3 regions of the Ruegeria sp. BHSB056 genome follow, and region 2 is predicted to be linked to each of the others. Evidence: riboswitches for the same ligand, from Rfam matches in the RefSeq annotation. Region 2 holds a riboswitch; each other region holds the start of a gene.
The links. A riboswitch is a leader RNA that binds a small molecule or an ion and turns the genes downstream of it on or off. The one in region 2 is predicted to bind cobalamin.
Positions count from the first base shown of each region.

Region 1: another riboswitch for cobalamin. It lies ahead of AC2FND_RS14925 (ABC transporter substrate-binding protein); the one in region 2 lies ahead of AC2FND_RS11165 (DUF4198 domain-containing protein).
Region 3: another riboswitch for cobalamin. It lies ahead of AC2FND_RS13430 (hypothetical protein); the one in region 2 lies ahead of AC2FND_RS11165 (DUF4198 domain-containing protein).

Region 1 covers NZ_JBXWSG010000068.1:26-5,515, reverse strand. The annotation lists gene AC2FND_RS14935 (hypothetical protein) at 1-761, opposite strand, end outside; tRNA gene AC2FND_RS14930 (tRNA-Thr) at 943-1,018, shown strand; cobalamin riboswitch at 1,415-1,607, shown strand; gene AC2FND_RS14925 (ABC transporter substrate-binding protein) at 1,761-2,765, shown strand; gene AC2FND_RS14920 (FecCD family ABC transporter permease) at 2,762-3,811, shown strand; partial or broken gene AC2FND_RS14915 (ABC transporter ATP-binding protein) at 3,808-4,317, shown strand; tRNA gene AC2FND_RS14910 (tRNA-Leu) at 4,699-4,784, shown strand.
Region 2 covers NZ_JBXWSG010000038.1:14,294-19,783, forward strand. The annotation lists gene cbiQ (cobalt ECF transporter T component CbiQ) at 1-704, opposite strand, end outside; gene AC2FND_RS11155 (NikL family nickel/cobalt ECF transporter subunit) at 704-1,267, opposite strand; gene cbiM (cobalt transporter CbiM) at 1,264-1,875, opposite strand; gene AC2FND_RS11165 (DUF4198 domain-containing protein) at 1,882-2,667, opposite strand; cobalamin riboswitch at 2,800-2,998, opposite strand; gene AC2FND_RS11170 (ROK family transcriptional regulator) at 3,119-4,324, opposite strand; gene AC2FND_RS11175 (sugar ABC transporter substrate-binding protein) at 4,499-5,490, shown strand, end outside.
Region 3 covers NZ_JBXWSG010000054.1:8,312-13,801, forward strand. The annotation lists gene AC2FND_RS13420 (DNA polymerase III subunit gamma/tau) at 1-1,088, opposite strand, end outside; gene AC2FND_RS13425 (protein-tyrosine phosphatase family protein) at 1,261-1,773, shown strand; gene AC2FND_RS13430 (hypothetical protein) at 1,765-1,986, opposite strand; gene AC2FND_RS13435 (hypothetical protein) at 1,985-2,293, shown strand; cobalamin riboswitch at 2,263-2,481, opposite strand; gene AC2FND_RS13440 (alpha/beta hydrolase family protein) at 2,614-3,471, shown strand; gene rsgA (ribosome small subunit-dependent GTPase A) at 3,508-4,536, opposite strand; RNA gene ffs (signal recognition particle sRNA small type) at 4,695-4,793, opposite strand; gene AC2FND_RS13455 (bifunctional 2',3'-cyclic-nucleotide 2'-phosphodiesterase/3'-nucleotidase) at 4,833-5,490, opposite strand, start outside.

The DNA.
Region 1 (5,490 bases), on a different contig from region 2:
TCTTCGACCTCATCGGGCCGGGCATAGTCTTCCAAAACCCGCGCAAGGTCTTCGCGCTGAGCGTCCTTGTCGAGGCCGACGCCGCCCCGCACAATGTCCAGAACATGCTGTTGACCGGTTTCAGTCAGAAGCGACGACAGCAACGCATATTCATCCACCAGAGGAGCGTCACCGGGCAGGCCCGCCATTGCGCGCGTGATATCCCCCAGAATCAGTGGCAGATGTTCGTTCTTCCACAAAGTGAGCCGCACCTGAGGTGCAAGATCGCGCAGATCTTCGATCATGCTCAACCAGCTCAGGCAACTCAGATCAGTGCTGGTCAGTATCTCCTGTCGGTGATCTTCATGGATCGACATCAGGACCTTGGGTATGAAAAAACCGGGGTTTACCAGACCGACAAATAATTCAACCTGAGCATCCTCCAGCAAGGTCTGGGCATAGGCTGTCCGCTGCCCGGCAAAAGGGTAAATCTGTCCATGTTGCAGGGCAGAACGTGTTGGGCCAAAGAACTTGTCGTTCGAAAGGATGACACTATCAACATTTGGATCATCTGGAAGAAGGGCGTGCAGCCCGTCTTGCGTTTCTGAATCAGACAAATCCTGAGCAAGGGCATCAGACAGAACCTTGACAAACTGACGTCCGCCGCGCGGTCCCAAGATCGCAGCACGGCAATCCGCCAAGGCCTGCTTGTTTGCCGAAAGCGAGGACAGCACTTGCCCTTCATCGGCGAAAGCGGCCCCGGCATGGATTACTAACTGCATCTTTTGTCCTTTTACCCTCAGGGGCTGTGTCCATCCCATTCTATGTCTTTGCGTCGCATGAAAATCTGCAACGAACCAACCGTGCGGTTTCTGCACTTTCTCAGGAAAACGGGCAATCCCCAAGTTCGAGTTAAAAATGAGGGTTGCAGTCCTCTGTCGGACGAAGTAATCGACTGCCAGTGCCCCTATAGCTCAGCTGGTAGAGCAACTGATTTGTAATCAGTAGGTCCGCGGTTCGAGTCCGTGTGGGGGCACCATTATCATCACCTCAGAGCCTTTGTTTCCTTATTTCATTGGGTTTTTAGCCCGAAAATTAGGGCACAAATGAGGGCACCCTTAATACACTTATACGCAAACACGTGAATCACAGTCTGTCCACCGGGTTAGGTGCTAGAACCCCTCCGCTCGAAATTCGCAAGAAACCGTTTTGAAGGCGGCCGGTGTGTTGGATGAGATCAGTGGACTGGGCCGCGACGAAAAGTGACGTCACGGGCACTTTGCTGGCGTTACCCAAAACGTAACAAGAATCCACCTGGAATCTTCAATTGTAGTCCGTTGAGAAAACAAAAAGCGCCGTCTTGTAGCGTGGTTTCTTGCTCCAAGAAAATCTGAGGGATACACCCGAGTTTTTTCTTGCCGCAGGGTAACTGTTAAGGTACCCGCGTTTTACCGGTCCCGATGTGGCTAAGAGGGAATCCGAGGTGCCTTTTGGTGCCAACCGGAACTGCCCCCGCAACTGTAGGCGGCGAGCGCTGTCCATTTCCGTCACTGGGCCATTTGGGTCTGGGAAGACAGGACAGACAAAGACCCGTCAGTCAGGAGACCTGCCGGTATGAAACCGAAACACACCGGGCGGGGTTGTCCGGGGAGGTTGCCGAAGAAACGCGCTGGGCGGGCTGTATTCCACTCTGCGCTTACAGCAGGCAGAAAAGCGTCTGTTGCTTCGGTAAATGCCCATTCACCCGTTCTCTGGTCATTGACACATGGAGATCGATTGTCATGTTTCTACGCACTGGCCTGATTGGCCTTTCCTTGCTGGCTACCAGCGCTGTCGCCGAAGGAAACTTTCCCCTAACCATCGAAAACTGCGGTCACTCGGTCACGTTTGACGCTCCGGTGACGTCGTCAGTCACGGTCGGCCAGGCCGCGACCGAGGTGCTTTATGCGCTGGGGTTGGGCGAACAGGTTCTTGGAACCTCGGTCTGGTTCAACGAGGTGCTGCCTGAATATGCCGAGGTGAATGCCAAGGTAGAGCGTCTGGCAGATAATGATCCCAGCTTTGAAAGCGTGGTTGCCAAGCGGCCGGGACTGGTCGCAGCGCAATATGAATGGCATGTCGGGCCCGAGGGCATCGTCGCCACGCGTGAGCAATTTCACGAACTGGGCATTCCAACGTACGTAATGCCTGCAGATTGCGTCGGCAAAGACAATACGGTCGGCGGCGATGGCACCCGCCTGCAAGCGTTCTCAACCGATACGCTGTATCAGGGTATCGAAGAACTGGCGGCAGCCTTTGATGTGCCCGAACGCGGCACGGAGCTGGTTGCCGAGTACAAGGCCCGCGAAGCCGCAGCCGTCGCCAAGGCGCAAGCCGTGAAGCTGGTCGACGTGTCAGCCGTGTTCTGGTTTTCCTCTCCTGAAATGGAAAGCGATCCGTTTGTGGCCGGACAAAAAGGCGCACCGGGATACATGATGAGCACATTGGGCATCCGCAACGTCATCGAGACGGATGAAGAATGGCCGACAGTGGGCTGGGAAACCATTGCCAAGGCCAATCCGACAGTGATCGTGATTGCCAAGATGGACCGCCGTCGCTTTGCTGCGGACGACTACCTGAAAAAGCTGGAGTTCCTGCGCACTGATCCGGTGACCAGCCAGATGGATGCGGTCAAAAATGATCGGATCGTCATTATGGATGCGCAGGCCATGGACGCCACCATCCGCGCAATCCCGGCACTGGAGGATCTGGCCGAGAAGCTGGATACCATCGGAAACAACCTGTGAACGAGGTCGCCGCAATCTTTCGGCAGAGTTTCAAGGCTGCGTGCCTTACTGTGCCATTGTTGATTGCGGCGGTCCTTGCGGGCGCGATGATCGGGGAAACCTCGCTGTCGCCCGATTTGGTTCTGTCCGTTCTGGCCAACAAGCTGGCCGGAGCGGACCTGCCCGTCGACCCCATTGATCAGGGTATTATCTGGAGCTATCGGCTTCCTCGCGCTCTGGTAGCGGCGTCCTGCGGCGCTGGTCTGGCCGTCGCCGGGGTCGTGTTGCAGGCTTTGCTGCGCAACCCGTTGGCCGACCCTTACATTTTGGGCATTTCTGCCGGGGCCTCGACGGGTGCCGTGGCTGTTACCATCTCTGGTTTGGGCGGGGGGGCTTTGTCGCTGTCTTTTGGCGCGTTCAATGGCGCGCTTTTGGCTTTTGGTTTTGTCGCGTTGCTGGCTCGTGCCGCTGGCGCAGGGGGCGGGCGGGCTGCGACGGCGCAGATCGTCTTAGCGGGAATTGCCGGGTCTCAGTTGTTCAATGCGCTGACGGCGTTCGTTATTGCCAAATCCGCCAATGCCGATCAGGCGCGCGGGATTATGTTCTGGCTGATGGGAAACCTCAGCGGTGTCCGTTGGCCAGATGTATATCTGGCCGTTCCGGTGGCACTTGCCGGTTGGCTTGTTTGCCGCTTTCACGCCAGAGCACTGGACGCGTTTATTTTCGGCTCTGATTCAGCGGCCTCGCTGGGCGTTCCAGTCCGGCGGGTGCAGGCAACCCTGATCTTTGCGACCGCACTTACAACAGCTGTTATGGTCTCGATCGTCGGATCCATTGGCTTTGTCGGGCTGGTCATCCCTCATGCCGCTCGGTTCCTTGTGGGGTCGGGACATCGCAGGCTTATCCCAACAGCCGCCTTGATCGGAGCGGTCTTCCTGATCGGCGCAGATATCGTGTCGCGCATCATCATCCCGGGTCAGGTTCTGCCGATTGGGGTGGTCACCGCCCTGATCGGTGCGCCTGCCTTTGCCGTAATTCTGGTGCGCGGCCAGAGGAGCGCCCGATGAAGATCGAGGCGCAGAACCTGACATATTCCGTTCGCGGCAAGACTTTATTGTCAGACGTATCCTTTGTCGTGGAGCCCGGAGAAACGCTGGCTTTGGTCGGACCCAACGGTTCGGGTAAATCAACACTGATGCGCCTGCTGGCGGGTTTGGCACGTCCGGTTTCGGGAAAAGTCGTCATAGCGGGCCATCCCGTTTCGCACTTGTCGCGCAGACAGATTGCCCAACGGATTGCCATCGTTGAACAACATGCTGATACAGCCGAGCGTGTGACCGCACGTTCCGTGGTCGAGTTGGGCCGCACGCCTTGGCTGTCGGCCTTAAGGCCCTGGCGCGCCGAAGACACCAGGCAAGTCGACAAAGCCCTGCAAACCGTGGAAATGGCCGATATGGCACACAGAGAATGGGCAACATTGTCGGGAGGAGAGCGCCAGCGGCTGCACATCGCGCGCGCTTTGGCGCAGCAACCGGGCCTTTTGCTTTTGGACGAACCGACCAACCATCTGGACATACATCATCAACTGTCGATCCTGAACTGTGTTCGAATTCTAAAAGTGACAACGGTGATGGCACTCCACGATCTGAATCAGGCAATGGCCTGTGACCGGGTGGCTGTTTTATCAAAAGGTCAGCTGGTTTCTCTTGGCCCGCCCGAACAAGCCTTGTCTTTGGAAACCGTTTCAGAAGTTTTCGGTGTCAAAGCACAATGGGGGGTTAGTGCCGGCGGGACAGAACGGTTCCTGTCCTATCATCTGGACTGACAAGGTCGGATTTGTTCCGGCCGCCACCGGGGCTTTCAGCTAATTTTCCTGACCTTGCGGGTCAAAGCACATTGTTATCATCTCGTTGTGCTTGTAAGGACGTTGCACTGTCCGAAAGGGCCGCGCCGTGCGGGCGTGATGGAATGGTAGACATATCAGACTTAAAATCTGAAGGGCGTATGCCCGTGTGGGTTCGAGTCCCACCGCCCGCACCACTTTCAAATCACTACTTTCAATGAAGCCTAACGCCTTGAAAGGTAAGGTAGTATTTGGAGTTCGAACACCATCAGTTCTGTCAAACTCTATTGGGCCAGAAAATACGAGCCTAAGGACTACTCGTTTCAACGTACAGCTAGCTTTCTCCCATATTTTAAAGGGGTTTGAGAGAAATTGCATGGCGAGTTCGAACATTTCATCAAATGAACGCTCTGGAAATGTCATTCTGTCGATTTCTGCTTCGATTTTGGCCTTTTCAGTTCGCAATCCCATAACTTTGGATTCATACGCCGCAGCAAATTCGTCATTTTGAGTTCGAGCGGCACGACTGAGATAGTTCGAACACTCTTTTTCAATTTGGGTGATGCGTTGCTTTAGCCGTCCGGCTTCTGTCTTTGCCCACGTTCCTCGCCGCTCCCAAGCATCACGAAATACTCTCTCAGCGACTTCAAATGTAGCGGGCGATGGCTCTACAGACTGCAGAAGCGTTTCAAAGTAGCCTTCAAGTCGGTCGCGAGGAACTGACTTTCCCCTCTCTGAGCAGGAACGATATTGGCAAAGGTAATACGGATATCGGACCCCGGTTCCGCTTCTGGACCAACAGGACGTGAGTTTTCGACGTATGCGTCCGCTGGAGGAGCAATCCGTTGTTTGAGAGCGGTCAATCAGATGGTAGCTTTTATTGTTTCCTGGAGACAAGCGGAC
Region 2 (5,490 bases):
AGGGCAAAATCCTGAAGAAGCAGCATACGGCCTGAAAACCCCCGGCATTTCATCGCATCAAGTATGCGTTCGGATCTTTCGATCGCGCGCACCAGCATCATGCCCACGAGATAGCCAAAGCTGCGATAGGTGTGCCAGTTTGTTGCCGGGCGAAAGCCGCGCACTTTCATAGCCGCGCGCAGGCGCAGGTATTCTTCCCGCAGAACCTCGATATAGCGGATGGTGAACATCAGAAGGTGAACCAGCTTTTCGGGGCAGCGTAGGCGGTGCAAGGCGTGGCCAAGCGTAACCGGCTCCATCGTGCCGACCAGCACCATAAGGGACAGGATGACCGCGTTGGCCGTCAGGGCGATCTCGACCGCTTTCCAGAAACCCTGCCAGCTTGCAGGAAACCCCCAGAGTGTGAACATCGGGTCGCCGGGCATGGAGAATGGCAACAGCACCAGCATGAAAAGGATGAACCCATCCATCATGGCCATGCGTTTCAACGTTTTCCGCCAGGGCAGACGCGAGGCGGCAAGAAGCGAAAGGGACACCGCCAAAGCCGCGCACAGCGCTGTCAGCGAGGACACCGCGACAGTCACCACCGCGAAGACAACCGCCATGACGATCCGCATCCTTGGATCAAGCGGGTTGATCGCGCCGCGCCGCTGCGCGCCCGCTTTGACCAGCGTGCTTTCCTGTTGCCCCAGAACGTGCGCCATCAGGCCGCCAGCTTGCGGCGTGCCGCAAAGTAAAAGCCCAGACCAAACAGACCGACGATATATCCGATCCCACCCAGAACATTTTGCAGGTCATTTTGTTCGCGGTAAGCCGCTATTTCCCGACGCAGCGGGCGCAGCTCATCCCGAACGGCCCTGGCAATGACCTGTTGTTGTTCTGTGCTGAACACCGCCACTGTCTGGGCAGGTGCGTTTGTCGGCGCGGTGTCGGGATCCGCTTCAACGCCCATGATCCGGGCGACATCCGCAGCGGGCATGGTGACCTCGGCCACATGCCCGGCACCAAGGTTTGCAAAGAAAGTATGGGCTACCGGCGCGTTTGGCGTGTAGATAAAGAACCCGTCTGCATCCGTGAGGATACGGCCCAGCTCGGCTCCGTCCGGGCCTTTGACGATGACCTCGGTATCGCTTGCCATGTCGCCGTTGGAAAAGCCGATTTCGCCTTCGATGGCGTCACCGGATTCAAACACTCCGGCTATGACCTTATGCGCCAAGGCAGGTACGGGTGCGCAGCTCAGCGCCAGAACGATCGCCAGGTACCTCACGCGACCGCTCCTTTGACAAAAAGCTCGGGCTTGACCTTGCGCGCCAGCAAAACCGCGAACCCGGTCAGGATTGCCTCAATCGCCATGACAGGAATATGTGCAAAGAAAACAAGCTTGGCCGCAGGCAGGAAGGCATCCCCGGACAAGGCCAGAGAAAATGCAACCATGCCGGTTGTGGCGGCAATGGCAAAGGCACCACCGACCCCGCCCCATATCGCACCTTGCAGAGGTGAGCCGTGGGCGATCAGGCGGCTAAAGACCAGTCCGGCCAAAACCGCGGGCAACGCGATGTTCAGGGTGTTGATCCCCAGTACGGTCAACCCGCCAAAGCCAAAGAAGACGGCTTGCAGCAAAAGCCCGACGAACAGGGCCGGGAATGCGGCCCAGCCCAGCAAAAGCCCGGCCATGCCGTTGAGGATCAGATGCACTGACGAAGGGCCAATCGGCACATGGATCAGCGATGCCACGAAAAAGCTGGCCGACAGCACCCCCGCCGTGGGGATGCGATCAAGATCCAGCGACCTAAGGCCCATGGCAATCCCACCCGCCGCAGCGACGGCTCCGCCGATCACGACCGGGTTGGACAAGGCTCCGTCAACGATATGCATCTACGATTACTCCAAATCCCATGCGCGGATCCAGATGACCGCGTCCTGGCTGAGTTCTTTGCCGTTGTGTTCGGTCACGGGACCGGCACCGAGTGCGGCAAATCCCCAATATCCGGCTTTTGGAACGCCGAACGTGAAATACCCGTTATCATCCGAAATTGCGACCAATGTGCCGCCCGGCATCGGTGAGACGGTCGGGGCCGAGGCGGCCGCGCTTTCCATGTCCGGTTCTGCGGCCATGTACTCGATCTCGATCTCGGCACCCGCAACCGGTTGGCCTTCGGCCATCACCCGACCCGTAAAGGTCGACCCCGCGATAATGTTGGTCGGTTTGTTGAGCGGGATGATCTCAACCGGCAGGCCCACCGGGTTCATCCAGTCGGTCGGCAGTTCGTTGCGGTTCAGGAACGCCTTGGCGATCTGCTGGATATAGATATCCTCGGATTCCTCATAATAGGGCTGGGGAACAGTCACCAACACATAGTCGCCCGACCGTTTGACGGGAACATAACCCTTGAATGCCGCGCCTTCGTTTTCGCCACCGGTGAAACGTACGGGTTCCAGGGTATCCAGCAGATCGGTTTTCTGACCGTTGTGGATCACGTAGAATTCCTGCGGCTTGTCCAGATCCATGACATGCCCGTTCGAGAACGGATGCCAAAAGATCAGCTTGACCGGAACATTCCCCGGTGCGTCGATCATGGTGTCAGCGGTGTATTCCAGCAGGAAATGCGCATTTGCCATCGCTGGAAGCGCTATCGCCACAGCGGCTGCGGAAAGCAGCTTGGTCATCAATAGTCGTCCTTATCCCATCGCACCAACCCCGGTACGAGATGCGTTTTGACTGCGGGGATGTCCAAGCTAAGCTGCTTTTTCAAGCATCCTGCTCCGACGCACATCCCGTCGCCGATTAGGAGTGCCCTTGTCAAAGGCACATGTCCGGCAGGTATCCTGACTTGCGGGTCAAAGCGTTGGGCTGGCCTTCCCGGGTTAACACCAGTGGCACTTCAGCCCTGCTCGCCGCTTACAGTTGCGGGTGCAGTTGCGGAATTGGGCCAAAGCCCGCACCGCATTCCCTATTGATTCCAGAGCACGCCCCGGAACCGGACATGCCGAGCGGCTTGCCAGACTTCTTCGGCGTCCGTCAACGATCAATTGCGCTGGCTGTCAAAAAGTTTAGCGGGCAATGCCCTTTTTCCGGCGGATCCGCTTTGGATAAAGGTCGGGGTTTTCAGGGATGAACCTACCCTTCGAGCAGGTATCTTTCCGACAATGGCAAACTGGCCGCCCCCAATGAGCGGGCATCCGGGCCTGCCGTCCCCGCCAACACCAAAGGCCGTTCCAGCCCGGTCAGGTTCAGGTCGGATAGTTTGACCTCAACCAGTTCCACCAGCCGCGCCTTAATGCCTGCGGGCATCCAGCCATCAATCTTGACAGATTCGAAGTCGATCAGGCTGCAAGACGAGACTGTGGCATGGGCGATCCCGTGCGCCGCTTGTTTCAGCCAGTTCTCAAGGTGGGTTTCCGGTACGTCCCAATGCTGTGTCGTTTCCCAAATTGAACCGGCTGTTTCGGCATTCCCACCAACTGCGCGCTCCAGCACATAAAGACTGGCGACATCTATCAATGGTTTCACTCCGCCTGCGTCGTCCGGCACAGGCAATGGACCAAGCGCACCGGCATTTCCCCGCCCCGAAAAGATCGAGCCGTTCAGAACCACCCCGCCCCCAATGAAGAAGCCCACATAAAAATACAGGAAATCTCGTGGGCCTTCCGCCGGGCTAAAGACCAGCTCGGCGCCGCAGGCGGCCGTTGCGTCGTTCTGCAAGAACACCGGCAAGTCATAGCTTGCGGCCAGCGCGCCCTTCAAGTCCGCGTCACGCCACGGATCCATTTTCTCCTGCGGAACCTGCAATGTCTGTGCCCAGTCCCAAAGGTAGAACGGCATCGCAATCCCAAGACCCGCGATCCTGCCGCGCGCTTCGGGCGACAGCGACGTCATCACTTTGTCGAGGCTTTCCTTGGAAAAGCTCAGTGTCGCCTCGGGCGTCGGAAAATCATAAGTCCGCCGTTCGCGTTGCCTGACATTGCCAAGGAAATCCGTCAGCACCAGCTCGGTACTGCGCCGCCCGACTTTGAGCCCGAAGAAATACGCGCCATCCGGATTCAGGCGCATGGGAACCGAGGGCTGCCCGACTTTTCCCCGGATCGGTTCACCCCGCAGAAGCAGCCCATCGGTTTCCAGCTGGCGCATGATGACCGAAACCGTCTGTGCCGACAGCCCGGTCATGCGCGCGATTTCAGATTTTGCAAGGGCCTGATGGCGCCGGACCAGTGACAGGACAAGCCGTTCATTTCGGGCCCGCATTCCGCTTTGATTGGTGCCGCGCATGTCTGGCTCGCGTACGCCAGCGGTATTGTCCAAAGAGTTGTTTGCAGACACGGCCATCCCCTTCGTGACGACAATGTTGAAACCCTTCCTTTCTGTCAATAATAAATAAGAGTGATTTATTTATTGACTCAAAATTCGAATCTTGTGATGGTTTTCACGTTCGATCGGGCCGGATTTCGCCCGATCAGACGTATGCCCTGACGGGCATTGGGAAAACTGGGAGGACTACCGATGAAACTTGCGAAACTTGCAGGCGCCACGGCGCTGGCGGTTACGGCCATGGCAAGCAGTGCAATGGCCGAAGGTGAAACCGTTTGCCTGATCACCAAGACGGATACCAACCCTTTCTTTGTCAAAATGAGAGAGGGTGCGACCGCCAAAGCCGAAGAGCTTGGCATGACGCTGAAGGCCTTTGCCGGCAAAGTCGACGGCGACCACGAAACTCAGGTTCAGGCCATCGAAACCTGCATTCTGGATGGCGCAAAGGGTATCCTGCTGACCGCGTCAGATACGTCGTCTATCGTTCCGGCAGTGCAGCAGGCCCGCGATGCCGGGCTGCTCGTGATTGCGTTGGACACCCCGCTTGAGCCTATCGACTCGGCCGACGCAACCTTTGCCACGGACAATTTCCTTGCGGGGCTTCTGATCGGACAATGGGCAAAGGCCACGTTGGGTGATGCGGCGAATGACGCCAAAATCGCCACGTTGGACCTTGCGGTAAGCCAGCCTACTGTGGATGTGCTTCGCAATCAGGGGTTTTTGCAGGGGTTTGGTGTTGATCTGGCTGATCCGAACGTGATTGGCGATGAAGACGACCCGCGCCTTGTTGGCAGCGATGTCACCGCTGGCAACGAAGAAGGCGGCCGCCGCGCGATGGAGAACCTGCTGGCCAAAGACCCGACGATCAACGTGGTGCACACCATCAACGAACCGGCGGCAGCGGGTGCTTATGAGGCGCTCAAGGCTATCGGGCGCGAAAATGACGTGCTGATCGTTTCCGTCGATGGCGGCTGCCCCGGCGTGCAGAACGTGGCGGACGGGGTCATCGGCGCAACATCCCAGCAATACCCGCTGCTGATGGCATCGCTGGGCGTTGAGGCCGTCAAGAAATGGGCGGACGAAGGTGTGAAGCCTGAAAATACCCCCGGTAAGGACTTTTTTGACACCGGTGTGGCGCTTGTGACCGATAAGGCCGCCGACGGCGTCGAGTCCATCTCGGTTCA
Region 3 (5,490 bases), on a different contig from region 2:
TCGGCGGCCATCATCGCGTTGGGCGCCGCAGAGACTTCTTCCAGCGCCTTCAGCAGCATCTGCCACATCCGGGTCAGAACCCGCATCGGCAAAGCCTCGGCCATGTGCTGGCCCCGTGTGCGTTCGTCGGGGGAAACCGTCGGGTCTTCGGCCGCGTCAGGTGTGATCTTTACGACGGACACCCAATGCGTGATTTCGGCCAGATCGCGCAGAACGGCCAGAGGGTCCGCGCCTTCCGCATATTGCCCGCTCAGTTCAGTAAGCGCCCCTGCCGCGTCACCGCGCAGGATCATGTCCATCAGGTCCAGAACACGACCTCGATCCGCCAGACCCAGCATCGCACGGACCTGATCTGCCGTCGTCTCACCGGCCCCGTGTGAAATTGCCTGATCGAGCAGTGAGGTCGCGTCGCGGGCCGACCCTTCTGCAGCGCGGGTGATCAGCGCCAGTGCGTCGTCGGCGATCTGCGCGCCCTCGGCCCCGGCGATCTTGCGCAGCAGACCGATCATGTCTTCGGGCTCGATCCGGCGCAGGTCAAACCGCTGACACCGCGACAGAACCGTGACCGGCACTTTGCGAATCTCGGTGGTCGCGAAGATGAACTTCACATGCGCGGGCGGTTCTTCCAACGTCTTGAGCAGCGCGTTGAATGCGCTGGTCGAGAGCATGTGAACCTCGTCGATGATGTAGATCTTGTAGCGCGCACTGGCGGCGCGATAGCGTACACTGTCGATGATCTCGCGGATATCGTTGACGCCGGTACGGCTGGCGGCATCCATTTCCATCACATCCACATGGCGGCCTTCCATGATTGCGACGCAATGCTCGCACTGACCGCAGGGTTCGGTTGTGGGGCCACCGGTTCCGTCGGGTCCGATGCAGTTCATGCCCTTGGCGATGATCCGCGCCGTGGTCGTTTTTCCCGTTCCGCGAATGCCGGTCATGATAAAGGCCTGCGCGATCCGGTCGGCCTCGAAAGCGTTCTTCAGGGTGCGCACCATGGCATCCTGCCCCACCAGGTCGGCAAAGGTTTCCGGACGGTATTTGCGGGCGAGAACCTGATAGGCGGGGCTGGGCGTGTCTGTCATGTCTTCTCGCTCGGATTCGGTGCTTCGGCACAGCGTAGTGGCGGCGGCAGCCCGCGTCCACTGTGGGGCGCGATGATTTTTTGTTTCAGGAACGGCCTGGTTTCCAACTAAACTGGACCAGCGGATTTAATGACTCATTTCTTAAAGAGTACCTTGGGGGAGGACGCACTTCATGTCGCAATTGGTCATCTTTGCTCTGCAGGTCGGAGGCGGGACGCTTGCCCTTACTTCTATGCCCGGGCGTGGCGGGGATTACGCCACCGATCTGGATACGATTGCGGCGTGGAAACCGGGCCTTGTGATTTCAATGACGACGGATGTCGAAATGCTTCAGGATGGCGCGCAGCACTTTGGCAGTGACATCCAAAGCCGGGCCAGCCGGTGGGTTCACCTGCCAATCGAAGATTTTGGGGCGCCAACGCAAGCGGTTCGGAAGGCCTGGCCAGAGGTCAGCGCCACGGCCCGACATGCACTGTCGGGTGGTGGCCGGGTCCTAGTGCACTGCCGTGGTGGGTGCGGCAGGTCCGGGATGATTGTTCTGCGACTGATGGTTGAATGCGGTGAACGCGCCAGTGACGCACTGGACCGCCTGCGGGCCGTACGCCCGTGCGCTGTCGAAACCGATGCGCAGCTGGCCTGGGCGTCCCGGATCACGCCGGCACAGGTGGAAGTGGGATCAAGCTGAAAGCTGCTGAGGTGCGTAACCGAATTTCGGGGGTCGGATCGTTGAAACCTCGATCATGGCGCAAGGCGGGTTCGCGACAATGCCCGATGGCAGCGTGCTGAATTGAGGTCCGAAGATCAAATCGGCATAGGCATCCAGATCCCGAATTGCTGTATCAGGGTGCGCCCCGCAGAAAACGCGAACGCCGTCGGATCGCGCTCGGATCGCCGCCATGCACCCCTCCGCGCAATGTGACAGCGCGCTGTTACCTTCAAATTCGAAATCCTCGCTGGTGGCCGAAACCGCCTGCGCCATGGCTTCGGAAATCGAGCGGGCCAGTCGCGCCAAAGCCGGGCAGGTTTTGCCCGTCCGCTGGCACACAGTTGCGCTGTATACGTGTGATTTTGTCTTCCAGATCATCCTGCGCCCTCCGCGCGTGGTGGGCTGGATATTGGAGCAGGTGGGACAGCATCTCGCTGTCAGGACCTGCCCGGACACCCCGCCCGAGTTTCGGTTTCAGTTCCGATGGCAGGTCTCCTGACTTGCGGGTCATTGCTCTGCCGACCTTCCCAGCCCATGGGCCAGTGGTATTTCGGCATTGCTTACCGCTTACAGTTGCGGGGGCAGTCGCGGACTAGGTTGATGTCTGTATGACCAGACAAACCGCACCGTGTTCCCTTTTCATCCCGACCTCTTGTGGGGGCCGGAAACCATCACACAACCGCTAGCGCCTGATCGCGTTCCGAGTCAAGCCGATCTTTAGGCCGGACGTTTGGTCATGCTGGATGCGATTTACGTTCCGGCCTAGTGTCGTCGGCATCGAAGGCAGGCAAACCATTGTTTCAGGGAAAGCCGGGGATCATGTTGGATTCGGAACAGACGGTGTTGATCGAAGATTTCCGCTTTCCGTCCGGGTCTGTGACCTTGTCGGCGCGGCTGTACCGGCCAGTGGGTGAGCCGGAAACCGTTGTCGTGCTGAACAGTGCCACAGGTGTGCCGCGTGACTATTATCAACACTTCGCGCGATGGCTGGCCGCCGAGCGGGGGATAGCTTGCCTGACCTATGACTATCGGGACTACGGGCTTTCTTTGGTCGGCCGCCTGAAAGACGCAACCGCGACAATGGCGGATTGGGCGTTGATCGACATGCCAGCGGCACGGGCCGAGATGCGCAGGCGGTTTCCTAAGGCGCAGCAGTGGACCATCGGCCATTCGGTCGGTGCGATGCTGGGGCCGGTGCAGCCGGATATCGACCAGATCGACCGTATGATCGGTGTGTGTTCGGGGCTGGTGACTTTGAAAGATCACCCATGGCCCTATCGGGGTTTGGCGGGGCTGTTCTGGTATGGCCATGCACCGCTGATGGTGCGGGCACTTGGCTATCTGCCCGGCAAAGCAATCGGGTTTGGGTCGGACCTGCCCGCCTCGGTCTACTGGCAATGGCGCAAATGGTGTACAGCTCCTCTTAGCTACGTTCCCGAGATCGGGCAGAATTTGCCTGATGCGCATTGGGGCAGTTCTGGAACACCTGTGGATCTGTTTACCTTCGAAGATGACCAGATGGCTCCGCCCGAGGCGGTTTGGCGCCTTGCCGATCTGTACGGCCCCGAGGCCAGACGCCACCTTCTGAAGCCCGCTGAATTCGGACTGCCGGAGGTTGGTCACATTGGGGCATTTGCCCGGCGCAATGCAGCGGTCTGGCCGCGCCTGATCGCCTGATCAGACGCGACGCAGGTTTTCCATAACACCTTGCAGCTATGGCCGTTTACGAAGTTTCTTGTCCTGCATGACACCGCGCACCATCTTGCCAAACGCCCTGTCCCGCGCCCGCGATTGCGCAACGGTTTCCGAGTTTCGCTGATCTTCACGCCGCAGCTTGCGCCAGCGGTCCAGCCGCGCCGGATCAAGCACGCCTTCGTCGATTGCGCTCTGCACGGCACAGCCGGGCTCGGTTTCGTGCTGACAATCCGAAAAGCGGCAGCTTTGGCCAAGCTCTGTGATGTCCGAGAATACGTCGTCGATCCCGTCCTGGGCGTCCAGCAGGCGCAATGCGCGCATTCCGGGCGTGTCGATCAACCATCCACCGTTTCTCATCCGGTGCAACGCGCGCACCGTTGTCGTGTGCCTGCCCCGTGCGTCGTCTTCGCGAATTCCAGACGTGGCGAGGTTTTGATCTGTCATGGTGTTGCTGAGCGTCGTTTTACCCACGCCCGACGACCCGACCAGCGCGCCGGTCTGGCCTTTGGGACACCATGCCAGAACCTTTTCGACATCTGCCGGATCCCGAGCGTTGATCGTCAAAACCGTCAAAAACGGGTCCAGAGATTCCACTTGTCCCGAGAAACTTCCGGGATCATCCGACTGGTCAGCTTTCGTCAGGACAACAACCGGATAACATCCGGCCTGGTGCGCAAGAACCAGATAACGTTCCAGTCGGGGAAGGTTGAAGTCCGCATTGCACGAGCTGACGATGTACAAAACATCGACATTGGCCGCAATCAGTTGGGTTGCGGCACCTGTACCGGCAGCTCTGCGTTGCAGCAGGCTGCGCCGGTCCAGAAGGTGGCGCACGCGGTTTTCGGCGTCTGCAATGACCCAATCTCCGACGGCATATGAACCGGTCGGATTATCCGGTGTCAGCAAAGGGATTTCACCATCCGGGCTCAGCCCGATCAGACGGTCCCGATGTACCGATGCGATACGAAAGGGCGTGTCAGAAGGAAAAGCCGCGTGTTGCGCGGCAAAGTGAGAGGACCATCCCAGGTCCGAAAGCGTATAGGACATTTATCTGCCTGTTTTCAAAAACAGCAATGCCAACGGATGGCAATCGCGCATCCGCAGGTCGTGTGTTCAGGCAGTCCGGCGATTCCGGTGAATCAGAACCAGTCTGCCTGAAGGGTTTTCAATACAATCATAAAGCCCTCCTGCGGCTATGGTTCACGAAGTGAGAGGTTGGACATCGACCCAAGCGGGGCTCGTTGTGGCTGCTTCCTTCCGGACCTGACCAGGTTGGCGAGGCGCTCGCCCGCGCCAACCTCTCGAGTCCGGATATAGGGAAGGCATCGGGAAAAGACAACCCGTCAGAGCGTCAGGCGGATTCGTTCAAATCCCCTGCCATCCGAGCCCAGCAGCACGGGATCGAACCTGCGTAACTCATCCAGATATTTCAGGGCGCCCGGACCTGTTCGAAGAATTGTCGTCACGCCCCGCCGCGGCATCAGCGAGAACGGGTAGGGCTGTGAGACGGTCGGATCAGGTGGAAGGTGCTGTGACAGGTAATCCCGCACAAGGTCCTTGATGCTCAGCGGTGGCAGGCTGATCTGCTCTGTCGTTGTCGCATGCGGAAAATGCCCGCCTCCGCTGGCGCGGTAATTGTTCAGCGCCATAACGAATATCTGCTCCGGTCGTACGGGATGGCCTGTATATGTCAGATCACTGATCCGCCTGTGGTCGGGATGGATCATTTTCCCCTGCGCATCGTATCGCGGCGGCTGCGTGGGGTCGATCTGATAAGACAGTCCAAACACGATGTCGAAATTGTACCCGGCCCGTTCAGGGTTGATCAGTTCGGGTTCGGAACCAGACTTTAACTGGTTGAATACGCTGGCTGACATCTCCAACCAGTCCAGCAGGTGCGCACCGCTGATCCGGATTGCGCGCAACTCGTTGGGAAACACATGCAGATCCGCGACATGGCGTAGACATATCTCTCCGGCGGGTACCTCGGTATAATGGCGG